3 linked regions of the Runella sp. SP2 genome follow. The protein of the gene in region 1 interacts with the protein of each later gene in a pairwise test. Links are inferred from orthologs where the notes say so. Each region holds a gene or a part of one and is shown on either strand. Other genes may lie near its edges.

What was found. Proteins that work in one complex are often made in the same cells at the same time.
Region 2: the proteins of ung (region 1) and DTQ70_RS12550 interact in binary tests that used the Escherichia coli proteins (3 or more experiments, as listed by UniProt). The link is inferred for Runella sp. SP2 from one-to-one orthologs.
Region 3: the proteins of ung (region 1) and DTQ70_RS26960 interact in binary tests that used the Escherichia coli proteins (3 or more experiments, as listed by UniProt). The link is inferred for Runella sp. SP2 from one-to-one orthologs.

The regions. Positions count from the first base shown.
Region 1 is NZ_CP031030.1:537,839-543,049, reverse strand. The notes cover bases 1,632-4,419. They hold ung (uracil-DNA glycosylase), read right to left. Parts: upstream 3,465-4,419; coding sequence 2,799-3,464; downstream 1,632-2,798. Other genes in these bases: DTQ70_RS02110 (cytochrome c), read left to right, coding at 4,067-4,419; apaG (Co2+/Mg2+ efflux protein ApaG), read left to right, coding at 3,549-3,935; DTQ70_RS02125 (ABC transporter permease), read left to right, coding at 1,961-2,692; pdhA (pyruvate dehydrogenase (acetyl-transferring) E1 component subunit alpha), read left to right, coding at 1,632-1,896. Outside these bases: DNA replication/repair protein RecF, read right to left, coding at 1-781; more of pdhA, read left to right, coding at 877-1,631; more of DTQ70_RS02110, read left to right, coding at 4,420-4,546; DTQ70_RS02105 (O-methyltransferase), read left to right, coding at 4,575-5,211. UniProt on the Escherichia coli protein: Excises uracil residues from the DNA which can arise as a result of misincorporation of dUMP residues by DNA polymerase or due to deamination of cytosine.
Region 2 is NZ_CP031030.1:2,984,199-2,989,490, reverse strand. Bases 1,010-3,878 are described here. They hold DTQ70_RS12550 (class I SAM-dependent DNA methyltransferase), read right to left. Parts: upstream 3,242-3,878; coding sequence 1,778-3,241; downstream 1,010-1,777. Other genes in these bases: DTQ70_RS12545 (DUF4249 domain-containing protein), read right to left, coding at 3,287-3,878; DTQ70_RS12555 (PDDEXK nuclease domain-containing protein), read right to left, coding at 1,209-1,766; DTQ70_RS12560 (restriction endonuclease subunit S), read right to left, coding at 1,010-1,218. Also shown: more of DTQ70_RS12560, read right to left, coding at 82-1,009; more of DTQ70_RS12545, read right to left, coding at 3,879-4,429; DTQ70_RS12540 (AraC family transcriptional regulator), read right to left, coding at 4,471-5,292. UniProt on the Escherichia coli protein: The subtype gamma methyltransferase (M) subunit of a type I restriction enzyme. The M and S subunits together form a methyltransferase (MTase) that methylates A-2 on the top and A-3 on the bottom strand of the sequence 5'-AACN(6)GTGC-3'.
Region 3 is NZ_CP031030.1:6,686,690-6,691,896, reverse strand. What follows is about bases 1,010-3,793. They hold DTQ70_RS26960 (nucleoside-diphosphate kinase), read right to left. Parts: upstream 2,720-3,793; coding sequence 2,300-2,719; downstream 1,010-2,299. Other genes in these bases: DTQ70_RS26955 (bifunctional oligoribonuclease/PAP phosphatase NrnA), read left to right, coding at 2,841-3,793; DTQ70_RS26965 (response regulator transcription factor), read right to left, coding at 1,422-2,102; DTQ70_RS26970 (LytTR family DNA-binding domain-containing protein), read left to right, coding at 1,010-1,427. Outside these bases: DTQ70_RS26975 (hypothetical protein), read right to left, coding at 1-88; more of DTQ70_RS26970, read left to right, coding at 693-1,009; more of DTQ70_RS26955, read left to right, coding at 3,794-3,869; DTQ70_RS26950 (FKBP-type peptidyl-prolyl cis-trans isomerase), read left to right, coding at 3,925-4,836; DTQ70_RS26945 (FKBP-type peptidyl-prolyl cis-trans isomerase), read left to right, coding at 4,895-5,207. UniProt on the Escherichia coli protein: Major role in the synthesis of nucleoside triphosphates other than ATP. The ATP gamma phosphate is transferred to the NDP beta phosphate via a ping-pong mechanism, using a phosphorylated active-site intermediate.

The DNA.
Region 1 (5,211 bases):
TGTGGATACCCATGAGTGTCCGCTGAGCGTTCAAATCGCGGGTGCGGTGTTCCCGAAATAGCTCACGAAAATCCAGGTTTTCGACTTCTGATTCGTACTTAATCGTTACCGACTCTCGCCCTTCTCCCAAAAACGAATAATAGTGTTGCACCAACGGTTCAAAACCTTCCAAAAAGCGCTGACGGCGTTCAAAAATTCGGTTAGCGAGCGCAACAAGTGGCTCGTCGTACGTATCAAGCAAATCATCGTCCACGTAGCGGCGGTCGTAAAATAGCTTCAAAACGCCGTTGCGTTGCGCCAATAATTTATTGTATTGAAGCAAATCTTGGAGATATTGTTGGTCAAGCTGCGACAATACTCCGTCAAAAAAACGGCGTCGTTCTTCGCTCCCATCGCGGACTAAATCCGTATCGTTTGGCGCTACCAACACCACAGGGTACAGCCCAATGTGGTCGCTGATACGCTCATACGGCTTTTTGTCGGACAAAATTACTTTTCGTTGTCCACGCTGCAAACTGCACGTAATTTGGACAGTTTTATGATCTTTCCAGAATACCCCATCCACCATCATAAAATCAGCTTCGTGCTGAATGCTAAAAGCATCTTGCACCTGAAACGCGCTTTTGGTCAGCCCCAACCAATAAATAGCATCGAGCAAATTGGTTTTGCCACTACCGTTTTCCCCCACGATACAGTTGAGGGAACGACTAAACTCAAAACGTCCCTCCTCGTAGTTTTTAAATCCCATAAGTTGGAGTTTTTCTAGGTATAGCTGTGGCATTGAATGGTTTTATGCTTAATTTCGCGTGGCAAAGATAGAACAGTCAACAGTTCACCGTTCATTGTTTGACCAGAAAACCTTATTTATTGTAAAAAATGGCAACCAAAACCAAAGCAACCCCAGCTAAAATAACCCATCCCAAAGAGAGATACATGTATTGGTATGAGTCGATGTTGCTTCAACGTAAGTTTGAAGAAAAAGCAGGACAACTCTATGGGCAACAAAAAATACGTGGTTTTTGTCACCTTTATATTGGTCAGGAAGCCTGCTCTTCAGGAAGTGTCAGTGCCCTTACCAAAGACGACAAGTGGATTACAGCTTACCGCGACCACGGCTTCCCATTAGCGCTAGGAACAGACCCCAAAGCTGTTATGGCCGAGTTGTACGGAAAAGCAACGGGTACCACCAAAGGAAAAGGTGGTTCAATGCACATTTTTGACAAAGAGCATAATTTCATTGGCGGCCATGGTATCGTAGGAGCGCAAATTCCACTAGGTGCTGGTATTGCTTTTGCGGAAAAATACAACAAAACATCAAATCTTTGTATGTGCTTTTTTGGTGACGGAGCCGTTCGCCAAGGTGCACTACACGAAGCATTCAACATGGCAATGACGTGGAAACTCCCCGTGATTTTCGTCGTTGAAAACAACGGATACGCCATGGGTACGTCGGTCAATCGTACTTCTAACGTGACCGATTTATATACCATTGGCGAAGGTTACGATATGCCATCAGAACCCGTGGATGGCATGGATGTAGAAGCCGTACACGATGCTGTTAGCCGTGCTGCTGAGCGCGCTCGCCGTGGCGATGGCCCTACTTTCCTCGAATTCAAAACGTACCGTTACCGTGGTCACTCCATGTCTGACCCTCAAAAATACCGTACCAAAGAGGAGGTAGAAGAGTACAAAAAGCGTGACCCAATCGAAATGACGAAAGACCGTATTTTGACAAATGGCATCGCTACCGAAGAAGAACTTGCGGCGATTGATGCCAAAATCAAGCAAATTGTAGAAGAGTCTGTAAAATTCTCGGAAGAGTCTCCGTGGCCAGATCCATCTGAAATCTTCACGGATATGTACGTAGAACCTGATTATCCGTTTATTGTTGATTAGCCAATAGTCGATAGTCCATAGTAATTTTACCATCGACTGTGGACTATCGACTATCTCAAAAACCATGAAAACGTTAGGAAGGTATTTTATTTTTTTAGGGTCTTTGCTACGAAACCGTGAGAAGTTTCGGGTCTATGTAAAGTTGGTACTCGACGAATGTATTGAGATTGGTATCAATTCCGTCTTTATCGTGGCGATTGTGGCGACCTTTTTGGGAGCAGTAACTTGCGTCCAAACGGCCGACAACTTAGTAAGTCCTTTTGTTCCCAATTACATCATTTCGCTCATTGTGCGCGACAGTAGTATTTTGGAATTCGCCCCCACTATTACCTGTATTGTACTTTCAGGAAAAGTAGGTTCTCACATTGCAGGTGGACTGGGTACCATGCGTATTACGGAGCAAATCGACGCCCTTGAAGTAATGGGTATCAACTCCATTTCGTACTTGGTTCTCCCCAAAATCGTAGCGGCCATCGTCATGTTTCCCATGTTGGTCATCCTTTCGGGTTTTCTTTCAATCTTTGGAGGATACGTTGCAGGCGTAGCCACGGGCGTAATTACCCCTGAAGATTATATTCGCGGTTTACGTTTCGATTTCCGTACGTTCAACATCCCTTTTGCCCTCATTAAATCAATCTTTTTTGCCTTTTTGATTACGTCAATCTCTTCCTTCAAAGGCTTTTTTACCCAAGGTGGAGCACTCGAAGTGGGGCAAGCTTCTACCGCAGCCGTGACCAACAGCTGTATTGCCGTTTTGATTGCCGATTATTTGCTCGCCCAACTTTTGCTTTTGTAAAGAACGTGTCGTCTGTGAGTCAGGTTGCTTACAACCTGACATTATCCCGTTTTTGAATCGGGTTGTGAGCAACCCGACTCACAAGGGCTCACAACCTAACCTCTTTCTACCAAATAATTTCTTCCAACCCACGCCCGCGAAGATAATTATTGGCTTGGCTAAAGTGTTTGGTTCCGAACCATCCGCCACTGTTGGCCGACATCGGCGAAGGGTGTTTAGCCTTCAATACAAAATGGCGTTTGGGGTCAATTATCTTTCCTTTATCTTGCGCATATCGCCCCCAAAGCATAAACACCACCCCTTCTTTTTTGTCGTTGATACACTTGATGACGGCATCCGTAAAAAGCTCCCAGCCACGCCCTTGGTGCGAGCCTGGGCTTGCTTCTCGTACAGTTAGGGTTGAATTGAGCAGCAATACTCCTTGCTCAGCCCAACGTTCCAAATTACCCGATGCTGGAAAAGGTTGCCCAAGGTCTTCTTGGATTTCTTTGAAAATATTAATGAGTGATGGCGGTTTGGTGACCCCGTCATTAACCGAAAAGCACAAGCCATTGGCTTGTCCGCGCCCGTGGTAAGGATCTTGTCCCAAAATCACCACTTTCGTTTGGTCAAACGGACATTTATCAAAAGCATTAAACATCAGTTTTCCAGGCGGATAGACTTGTTGGGTTTTGTATTCCTCTCGTACAAATGCCACCAAATCAGCAAAATACGGCTGCTCAAACTCCGATTGCAAATGAGCTTTCCACGAAGCGTCAATTTTAACGTCCATTTTTCTAATTTTTGCGTCAACTATTGGTTTTTCAACTACAACGACCTAATTTTGGTTACAAAGTTAGGAAAGTATCAAACAACCATGACATCAGCGATAACAGAAGGTGTGAGAGTTAGCGTTTTGACGCAGTATCAGCCCGAGTATTCGAGCCCAGCGCAAGCTCATTTTGTGTTTACGTATCGCATTACCATCGAAAACCACAGCGAGCATACCGTTCAGCTTCTACGCAGGCATTGGCATATTTTTGATTCCAATGGTACCATTCGGGAAGTAGAAGGGGAAGGCGTAGTGGGTCAACAACCCACGCTCGAACCTGGCGAAATTCACGAATACGTATCGGGCTGCAACCTACGTACTAGCATTGGCAAAATGGTGGGGACTTATCTCATGGAACGCCTTGTGGATGGAAAGCAGTTTAACGTTGCCATTCCCGAATTTACCATGATTGCGCCCTATCGTTTGAATTGAGTGCTTACGCCCAGTTAATTGTTATCTGTTAACCGTTAATCGTAGTGTTTTTCAGACATTTAGTCGCAATTTTAGCCTCAATTGATTTTGCACTTTTACTTAAAGAAATTTATTTGTAAAACTCTGTGCGGATGAATGAAACGAAAGCACTTTTGCAGCTTTTTAGCTTTATTCTCCTAGGAGTTTTTGCCACAGTCTGTGGAATTTTCTTGACTGTAATAGCCATTTTTTTAAATCTATCCAACGCTCCAATCTCTCCTCAATCAACATTATATTGCGGCACCCTCACGTATGATTCTTCTTCAGCAGTCTCTCACCTTGATTCTACCGAAGTAAAAGGATTTTACTTATTTGAACAGCATTGTAAAAGTTGTCATTCTTACAAAGATGAAATTCTAGTAGGCCCTGGTTTAAGAGGAATTCAAGAAAGAAGAAATACCAAATGGATTATTGAATGGGTAAAAAATTCAAAAGATAAATTAACCAAAGGAGACTTGTATGCTGTAAAACTTTATGAACAATACAATCGGGCAGAAATGCCTTCCTTTGAACACCTGTCTCAAACAGATATTTTAGCCGTTCTAGCTTTTGTAGAAGCAGCAAATAATTAAAAATCTCCGTTTTAACCCCCTACTTATTTTGCAATTACGTTCGCTTTTCAACTACTTTTTGAAAGCTCAAGACGAGCACGGACTTCACTCTCCGTTTGTATTTGATTTGTACCTCAATACAATAAAAAAAGACGCCCAACATCCTTCTTTCGAGGCCATTGAAGCCATCCGCCAAACAATGCTTCATAGCCAAGAGACCCTCAAAATCACGGACTACGGCGCAGGTTCTCGGGTCAATGCTTCTTCTACTCGACAAGTAAAAGACATTGCCCAGCATTCCAAAAAATCGGCGCGGTTGGCGCGGTTGTTCTATCGCCTCATTCAGCGTTTTGAGTATAATTCTATTTTTGATTTAGGCACGTCACTTGGGCTGACAACGCTCTACATGGCGCAAGCCAATCCCTCGGCTCAAATTACTACCTTTGAAGGCTGCCCCGAAACGGCAAGCGTTGCCCAGCAAAATTTTAAGACCTGGGCCAACCGTGCGTTATCAACTCAGCAACCGTTACCCATTCAGACGGTAGTAGGAAATTTAGACGAGGCACTTCCCAAAGCCGTTGAAGACGCCCAAAGCCTTGATTTTGTCTTTTTTGACGCCAATCATCGCTACGAACCTACAATAAGATATTTTGAGACGTGCTTAACCAAAGCGCACAACGATAGTC
Region 2 (5,292 bases), 2.4 Mb from region 1 along the record:
ATTTTTATATTCAGAATTGACCATGTGTATGATGCTATTTTAGGGTTTACTTTTTGCTGTTGAACTTAAATAACTGCCCTTCTACTCCGCCACCAACTCCCCCTTGAAGGCTTTTTGAAGCAGGGTTTGGAAGAGGGAAGAGGATAAATTTGACGACCTTTGCCCCACCAGTTTCTTTTGACCTAAAATCAAATTATCAAACTTTACCTGCAATGAAATAGGAGGTACTGGGATAGGAATAGTTTTTAGTTTTTCCCCAGTCAAGTGTGAAATTGTAGATGTTGTTACAAAATCTTTTAAACCACCAAATTTTGCATAAAACCAAAACAACATAACAGTATATTCGGAAGTTATATTTTGAGACTTCGCCCGTGCTCGGTGAATGGCTTTTTGAAAATAAATATCTTCTTTTTCACCTCTCCAAATTGCCGAACGACCAACCTCTCCCCCTTCGCATATCAGTATGTCCCCGTCTTTTAATTCAAATGTAGATAAATCTTTTTCTTCAAACTCCATTTCTGCTAAATCTTCAAGTTGAAATCTAAACCATTGGACATTTGAGTTTCCTAAATATTTATATTTTGTATTGCCTACCTGTTTTTTTGCATCCAACATTTTGCCTAACCGTGTATCAAATAATTCTCCAAAAAGTTTCACCTCCCACCCCTTTTCATTCTTCACGGGGTCGCCAAACATATCAATAAAAATAGCTTGGGCGAGTTCGTCGTATTTTTTGAGGAGTTCTTGGTCTTTGCGGCGCAAGGCATCGGCAGCATCCAGTATCTCCGCAATCCGCTTTTGAACGGGGAGAGGTGGGAGAGGGATTTGGATTTCTAATAAATCCGTTTTAGTTAAACTGGGTAGTGTAGTTGCCTTATTATGTTTTGCAAAATTGTAGGTAGTACAGAAGTAATAGAAGAATTTAGGCTCAATCTCTTTTTTTGGACATAATGCAAATGCTGTATCGACATTCCAAAATCGGGACTCAATATAAATCGGGTTATTTATAGAGCCTTTTCTGCCAATTATTGTCGCATTTCCTTCACACAGAAAATCATCAGCATAGCCCATAATTCCACCACTTCCAATGATAGGATACTGGCCATTGACATTATTTACTTTCTTATGATCCCTTCCATTTTTTATATCAACAACCTCCCCCAACTTCACCATTTTCCACTTCACACCACTATTATTCTTTATTGTTTCTATTTCCATGCTTTGAGTTCATTTAAGATAAATGCTTCGAGTTGTTCTTTTTTGGGTAGTTCGAGCAGGTATTTGGATACAAAGAGTTGGTTGTCCATGCCTGCGGTGGCGTATTCTACCAATTTTTTTCCTTTTTCGGTACAGAGCAATATGCCAATGGATTGGTTGTCATCGTCGCGCTTTACCTCGGCATTATAATAGGCCACATAGGTATTGAGTTGCGAAAGGTATTCGTGTTTGAAGGCATCAACTTTCAGTTCAATAATCACATGGCATTTCAAAATTCGGTGGTAAAACACCAAATCCGCAAAGAAATATTCATCATCAATCAAAATGCGTTTTTGTCGACATTCAAAGCAAAATCCGAGTCCAAGTTCCTGAATAAAATCTTGCAGATGGTTGAGCAGAGCGGTTTCGAGATTTTTTTCCTCGATTAGACCATCGCTTCTGAGTCCCAAAAAGTCATACAAATTATTGTCTTCAAAGACTTTTACCGCCTGTTGTTGAAAGTGTAGGTGCGTTTGCTCAATTATCGAGACCAAAGTTTCAAAATTCATAGATTTATCCTTCATGCCAGCATCGCTTTTAATTGGCTCAACAACTCGGCACGTTCGGCATCCAAGGCTTCGATTTGCCCAATAATCACGCTGGGTTTTTCGTAGGTTTTTTCTTCATAGACCACTTCTTTGTAGCGGTTGATGCTCAGGTCGTACTTGTTGTCCTGTATTTCTTTGAGCGGCACCATAAAACTCTTGTCGGTGCGGCGGCGGGTGCTTTCGGCTTGGAGGTGGTGGTAGCGGTTTACAATATCGGCAATGTCGTTGGCCTCTACGGGCTGGCGTTTGTCGTCGAGGCTAAAACCATCGGCCTGCATGTCATAAAACCACACTTGGTCGGTGCCGCCGCTGTTGGTTTTGGTAAACACCAATACGGCCGTACTTACCCCCGCATAAGGCTTAAACACCCCGCTGGGCATCGAAATAACGGCTTGGAGTTTCTGGCGGTCAATGAGTTCTTGGCGGATTTGGAGGTGGGCTTTGCTACTGCCAAACAGCACGCCGTCGGGTACAATCACGGCACAGCGGCCACCGAGTTTGAGGCCCTTCAAAATCAAGGCCAAAAACAACAATTCGGTTTTTTTGCTGTCCACCACCGCCAGTATTTTCCCATCCACGGCCTCGCGGTCGAGGCTGCCTTTGAAGGGAGGATTGGCCAGTACGAGGGTGGCTTTGTCGGCAAAACCCGTATTGGCTTCGCTGAGGGCGTCCACGTCCATCAGTTGCGGGTTTTCGATGCCGTGCAGCATGAGGTTCATGCCACCGATGCGAATCATGGTCGGGTCAAACTCCATGCCTATAAACATTTTCTGCTGAAAATGCGCCTTGACGCTGTCGGTGTATAAGTCTTTTTCAAAATGCTCGCGGATGTACTCGCCCGCCACGGTGAGGAAGCCCGCCGTGCCACAACTGGGGTCGCAAATGACGTCTTCGAGGGTAGGCTGCACCATGTCCACCATCATACGGATGATGTGGCGGGGCGTGCGAAACTGCCCGTTTTGGCCTGCGGAGGCAATTTTGCTCAGGAGGTACTCATAGACATCGCCCTTGGTGTCGCGGTCGCTCATGTTGATGTTGGAAATCATTTCCACCACCTGCGCCAGCAACCTCGGCGTAGGGATCATAAACGTAGCGCCCTTCATAAATTTGCTAAAAGCCGCGCTTTTGTTGCCCACGTTGCGCAGGAAGTCAAAGACGCCTTGGTCTTTGGTAAAAAGGCGGTACATCACCTCGGGGTCCATATTTTTGAAATGACTCCAACGCAGTTCGGCCTCATCGGCGGTATAAATGGGGTCTTCAATGGGCTTTTTGAGCAAATTGGCTTTGGACTCTTTTTGGGTTTGCAGCTCGTCGAGGCGGCGGATAAAAAGCAAATAGGTCATCTGTTCAATAACGGTGATGGGGTTAGAGAGGCCACCCGTCCAAAATGCTTCCCATACTTTGTCTATTTGCGATTTTAGGTCTCCAGTAATCATAGTTTTTTTAATAGTAAACTTACAAAGTTATCAAATCCCCCCCTTCTACCAATACGCAGGCCGCTTGTTCGTGCCGCCTTGGGTGCGGCAATCGCTGCACGGGATGCTGCCGATGGTGTAAAAAGGAATGACCGAACCTGGCACGGGGTACTCGATAAGTACCAAAAATGAAGCATTGGTCGATTGACGAATGATTTCGGTCTCAGAAAGGGTGTCGAGGGGCTCGCAGAGTTGGTCTTGTACCGTAAACCTGCCTAAGTATTCGGTGATGAATAACCGTTTGAATTGGGGCGTTGAAGCACTGAAAAATCCAAATACAGGTTCTTCGGGCGAGGTGACGCAGCTGATATTGCCCGTTATTTGTGAGGGTTGTCCATCAAAGAGGCTGCCCGTGATTTCGTTGGTTTTGGAAAGCGCCGCCCAATAATCAAACTCTTCCCGCGATAGCCCGTATTGGCGTACCAAAATGCTGTACCTTCTGCCTAATTTCCCGCTGGTGGACAACACCGTTGTGAGGGGAACATCCTGAACAACATCTTGGCTTAGGCGCAGGGTATTTGCCAACGTAATTTGCGCCGATTTTTGGTTGCCCCAGCAGGTGTTGATGTCTTCGGTACGTGCTCTAACTTTCCCGGCCACTATTTCATAACCCGAATACAAGGGCGCTTGGTACTCCCACGTTTCTTCAAAGTTCCAACGGTAAAAACGAGTTTTGTTCAGCGGGTCGTGGGTATTGACGAATATTTGCACGTTGGTACGCGCTTGATTGACACGGTAAGTGACGCTATCAATGGCAGGCGTTTGGATGAGGGGGACGTAGGTCGAAAGGTATTCTTTGCCGCCAATGGTTTGAATGTGTAGTCGAAACTTTTCATTTTCGGCTGCCGAAAATACTTTTAAAGTATAAACGCCTGGCTGGGTTTCGACGAGGTTATAACTGTTGCCTCGGTCGCTTTCAACTTTTACTTGGGCGCGTTGTTCGAGCAACGTAGCCCCCGTTTGTTTGACTTTTTGGGTACGACTCAGACGTATTTCACTGGTAATAGACGGGTTGAGCGTTCCTTCCACCACGAGGTAATTTTGTGCCTGATTCACCTCAGGTGGCGAATAGGATTCGATACAGCCATCGCTCAGATAGCAAATAATTATGAAAAGTAGTAAGGATGAAAGTCGAGATAGATAGGTCATGGCGCGTGGAATTAGTTAAAAAAGAACCACACGCCCAAAAACTACCTGAGGGGGTTCGTTTTTCGAAAGGCCAAGGGTGACTGACCTATTTGTCGCCTGAAGGTTTGGTGAAAATTAGACAAATTGTGGAATCCACATTCAAACCCAACTTGAGCCACACTCAGTTCGGAGGTCGTCAGAAGTTTGCACGCGTGGTTGATTTTGAGGTGATTAAGGTATTCGATGTACGTTTTTTTTGTTCGTTTTTTGAAGTAACGACAAAAAGCAGGCACCGTCAAATGGGCGACATCAGCGATGGTTTCGAGCGAAATTTCCTCTTGAAAGTGGGCCAACGTAAATTCTAAAATACGTTTCATCCGTTCGGTTTCTGAGTCGTCGATGGTAAGGCGATACGTAGGGCTTGCCAGCGACCGAAAGGGCGTTTGAGTGGCAAGCTGCAATAAAATGTCGAGCAAAGCCACCAACCGAAAGCCCTCTGTAAGGGTAGGAAGTTGGAGGAGCTTTTGGTGAAGGGTGGGGGAGATGGAGCTAAAAACAAGGCCACTTTCTGATTTTAGAAGTAATGAACTAATGGATTTAAAATCAGGGATTTTGTTGATGAAATCGGCAACCCACTGCGGTGGAAATTGAACAACGACGGCTTGGGCGGTCAGCTTAGAGTTATGTTGGTAAAATTCGACGGAGTTGCGCCAAAAATGCGGAACGTGGGCGCCTAGCAGTACCAAATCGCCTGCCTCAAAAGCCTCGATGCTATCGGCTACGAAACGCTGCCCAGCGCCCTGAACGATGTAAGTAAGTTCAAATTCGGGGTGATAATGCCAAGGCGCGTCGAAATAGGGACGTTCAAACGCACGTACAAGAAA
Region 3 (5,207 bases), 6.1 Mb from region 1 along the record:
TTGCCGTTTCATTTTTGGCATAAAATTTGCCAGCCCGGATAAAAGAGTTCAATTCTTTTTTTGCTTTGATTTCGAATGACTTTTTCATTGTTGTAGTAGTTAAATTTTTGATTTTAAATTATTGATATCCAGTGCATTATTTGTTATTTTTAACCCACTGTAGTTTTCCGCTTTGGATGATACAAAGGTAGAGGAGAGAGACGTGCTGGGAAATCCGCAGTAATGCCTATATTTATGAAATGTTATAGTAACTATTGACTATTTTGTATCTTTGTGAGTCACAATACCCTACACTGCCAGAGGCAGTTGATACTTAAAGAGAAGCCATGAAGTCGATGACGCTTAATCGGTCTTTCTATAAAAACCCAAAGACTGGGGTTATTTTCTTGTTGGTTATAGTAATCTTTTGCGAGATTCTCGGGTGGGCTGTATCCCCCAAAACTCGCTTAGATATCTATGTCTCATATCAGACATTTTTTAGTTATGTCAAAAATATCTTAATCGGGATTTTAGTACCAGAGTTCTGTACCTTATATATACTATCCTTCCTAATTGACATATACCACCGTTTTTGGGGAATCCGCAAAATCAGCTTTAATACCCTATCTATTCTTTGGTATGAATTAAAATTCCTCCCGCTGTTTTTTGTAGCATTTTTTCTTTTTTTCCCTGTTACGTTACATGTTCGCTTTTTGCTCCGCGAATTCCCCCACTACTCGTTTAATCGCTACCTCGATTTATACATTTTGCATGGTTTCACCATCGAAACCTATCTTTTGTACCTACCGTTCATCATAATTCTAGGCTATATTTTATTGAATGTGTCGCTTGTTCGCGATTTTTTAGAAATAAATGCGTTCACTCCAACACATTCACAGAAAAAAGCGATTGCACTTCGTCGGCACTCTTCGCCAGCAGCCACTGTTGTTAAAGAAACAGTAGCCCCTCCTGCTCCGCCACAAAGTGTTGTCGAAGCCGCCCCTGCTACTGAACCTAAATCATTTACTACATTTTCAATAAATACCCCCATAACCGTCAATAGTCCCGCGTCTCCTGACAAATACATCAAATTCATTGACGGGAAAGCCACAACGGGTGAAGCATTTTTGAGAATTGACGATTGCTACTTTTTTGAAACAGTGGAGGAGAAATACTTTGTAGAACACCCCAAAGGTCGCTTCCAAGTCTCCAAACCCCTATCTGTGTTAGAACTAGAGCTTGATCCAACTCACTTTTTCCGAATTCACCGAAGTTGCATCATTAACATGAATCACCTTAACAGCTATACGTACTGGGAAAAAGGAAAATACCTTGTGTATGTCAAAGGTACCAACCAAGCACGAGAGCTCGTGATGCCCCGTACTCGGCTGGATGCCTTCAAAAAATCGCTTAGTGAAAACCGTAGCCTTCCTAGCAAACAACTATAGCGTATTGAGGTACGATTTTATCTGTAGCCCAAATTTGAGTAAATGTCGGTTGCTCTCAATACCTAGTTTTTGAATTAAATTTTGTTTATGATTTGCCAGTGTTCGATAACTAATCGACAACGAGTCGGCTATTTCATAGCCCGTCAGCCCCTCGGTTACTAGGTACAGAATCTGCCGCTCTCGCTTCGTAAGGGACTTCAACTTTCGGTGCGTTTCACTATCCACCTCATTGACTCCCATCTTCTTCATGAGGTCCTTGAAGCCATCGCTGTAGTATTTTGTTTGCGTCTGGATATACAACAAACATTTGTACAACTCCTCCAATTTATCTTCTGAGTACAGGTAGCCGTTAAAATTGGCGTCCAGCGCTTTGGAGAGTTCCCTCGAATTAGAGGCATTAAAAAACAAAACCATCTTAGGTCGGCTCGATGCCTCTGCAATTTGCTTTAGTAAGTGACTTGTCTCTTTTCCTATCAAGTTGGCCTCGACAATCACGCACTTTGGTTTCTTGGTGTGAATCTTCTGAATAAGATCATCCAACTCGTTAGCTCTTCCTACAACGTCGAAGCCTTCGCTCTCTAAAAGCTTGCTCAATACTTCACACGAAAACGGTTCTTCTTTGGCAACTAATACGGACGAATCCATCTTCCGCAATCTCATTTCGGGATTTTTCATTTCTCTACTTATGGGGGATTTTACAGGTTATAACTGTATTGAAGATACGCGTTGCTGTACCCCATACGCAAGACATTTCCGTGAAACCTACTTTTTTGCCCGTGAAATCTACACAAAATTGATGTTTCACGAAAAATGGCAAAAAAAAAGGCTTCGATATACCTCGAAGCCTAAAGTTTTTTTGGGCTATTTTTTCACTAAAATTGCTCCGTCAATGAGAAAAAGAATCCTCCTTCAATCGCTGCATTTTCGTCCGAGTCAGAACCGTGAACGGCATTTGCTTCTAGCGACTTGGCGAACAATTTACGGATGGTTCCTTCGGCCGCTTGGGCTGGATTGGTCGCCCCAATCAACGTACGAAAATCTGCTACGGCATTTTCCTTTTCTAAAATCGCCGCATAAATCGGGCCCGATGACATGTAAGCACACAAGCTGGCATAAAACGGACGTTCGGCGTGTACAGCATAAAATTGTCCTGCGCGCTCTTGGGTCAACAATGTTTTTTTCAACGCCACAATGCGGAATCCTGCTTCTTCTATCATCTTCAAAATTGCGCCTGCATTCCCTGCTTCTACAGCGTCGGGTTTCACCATGGTGAATGTTCTGTTGGTTGCCATTAGTATGTTGTGATTTAAAATGAACAATTTTCGATAAAAAAGTGGGGCAAAACTACGCAGACTACACAGGTTTTGAAAACCTAGCAGGTCTTTTTTAAGAAAATTGCTAATTTTGCAAGCTATGCAACAGTGGAACGCATTTTACGAACTCATCAATTCGCCCCAAAAACGTGTTGTCATCTTGACCCACCAAAATCCTGACGCTGACGCGATAGGTTCTTCTTTGGGATGGAAATTATACCTTCAAAAAAAAGGGCACAGTGCAACGGTCATCATTCCTAACGAATGTTCGGCCAATTTGCGCTGGATGCCTGACTTTAATGAAGTCATTACTTACGACCAAAATGTTCAGTCTCAAGCACGCTCCAAGCAAGTAATACAAGATGCCGAGGTGATTTGCTGCTTAGACTTTAATGCCCTGCATCGTATCAAAGGCTTGGGTGAACTGGCACTGGCTTCAACGGCCACCAAAGTGCTCATTGACCATCATTTAGAGCCAGAATCCTTTGCCGATTTTGTGTTTTCGGATACATCCAAAGCTGCAACCGCTCAGTATGTCTTTGAACTCATTCAGCAACTAGGTGATGCCTCGCTGGTGGACTTGCCCATGGCCCAGTGCTTGTATGCGGGAATTATGACCGATACGGGTTCTTTCCGACACGGAAGCACCACGCCCGAAGTACACCTTGCCGTGGCTGAACTCATGAAAACGGGTTTGCAAGTAAACGACGTCCATCGGGCTATTTTTGACAATAATACCATCAGTCGTACACGGCTTTTAGGATATGTTTTGTCGGAAAAACTTACCGTTTTACCCGAATACCGTACGGTATATATGACCTTATCGCTCGAAGAATTAAAACGTTTTCAATCGGAGATGGGCGACACCGAAGGCATTGTTAATTATGGACTTTCGCTCGAAAACATCGTCATGTCGGTACTCATCATCGAACGCCGCGACGAAATCAAGCTATCCTTCCGTTCAGTGTCTGATTTTTCGGTGCGCGACTTGGCCCATCAATACTTTGCGGGAGGAGGTCATAAAAACGCCTCTGGTGGGCGTACCAATACCTCATTAAAAGAAACCGCTGAGCTTTTATTATCGGTATTACCCGAATACCAAAATGAGCTTTTAAACGTTAAAAAATAATCTTGTAATCGCATCCCAATTCAAATACAATTAAACTGTGCTTTGCACTCATTTCATGAAATTTAAATCAACCATTGCTTTTTTCTCGGTAGCTGCCCTCATGGCTGCTTGCAACAACCGTGTTAGTGTCAGCGAAACCGGTCTTAAATATCAAATTCACGATGAACATTCTGATAGCCGCAAACCAAAAGTTGGCGATATTCTTACGTTTCATTTGGTATTAAAAAACAGCAAAGACTCTGTCTTGCGTGATACCTATAAAGAAGGCCAACCAATGCAAATGATGCTTCAAGTACCTCCTTTCAAAGGTAGCTTTGAAGAAGGTCTTGCCATGATTTCAAAACAAGACAGTGCGTCGTTTTTTGTAAGTGCCGATTCACTCTTCACACGCATGATGCAACCGCTCCCTCCAGGTATTCCTAAAGGTTCGGACATTCAGTTTACGGTAAAACTTGTGGACGTTCAGAATGAGCAAGAATTCCAGAAATCACAAGCCTCGGCGCGCGAAAAGCAAGTGAAAACGGATGCTAAAATCATCGACGACTACGTAGCTAAAAACAAACTTAACGCAACCGAAACGGCGTCGGGCTTGAACTATGTAGTAACTCAGGAAGGAACAGGCGTGAAGCCCGTTGCTGGAAACGTAGTAACCGTACACTACACTGGCAAACTCCTCGACGGAAAGGTTTTTGATAGCTCAGTGAAAAATCCACAAAGTGGTGGTAAGCCCATCGACTTCCCTATCGGCCAAGGAATGGTGATTCCAGGCTGGGAAGAAGGAATTATGACCATGAAAAAAGGCGGAAAATGTACGTTTATCATTCCATCGTCGTTAGCTTATGGAACGGCAGGTTCTCCAGGCGTGATTCCACCAAACTCTGTATTGGTATTTGACGTTGAATTGGTGGACGTGAAAAAAGCACCAGCAGCTCCCGCAGGGCCTGGCGCAGTAGGTGGGCAACAGTAAGCAGCCAACCATTGCAAATCGCAAACAAACTCAATCAAACACACTCAATCGAACAAGAATGAGGGGAAAGTTAATTTTAGGTACAGCGGCAAGTATAGTGGCAACCATGTTTGCTTGCAAACAGACGGAGGATGTGTACCAAGATCGTAAAACACTCGAAAATAAGACCGAAATCAAAAACTATCTGAGCGCGAACAAACTCGTGGCTGATAGCCTTACTACGGGCTTATTTTACATCGTTAACAATGCCGACACAAGCCTCCAGAAGCCTCAAATTGGAGATGAAGTAACGTTTAGCTACATCGCTAGGCGGCTTGATGGAACCATCATTGACAGTAGTCAAGTAGGATTTGGAGATGTGTTTATCCGTT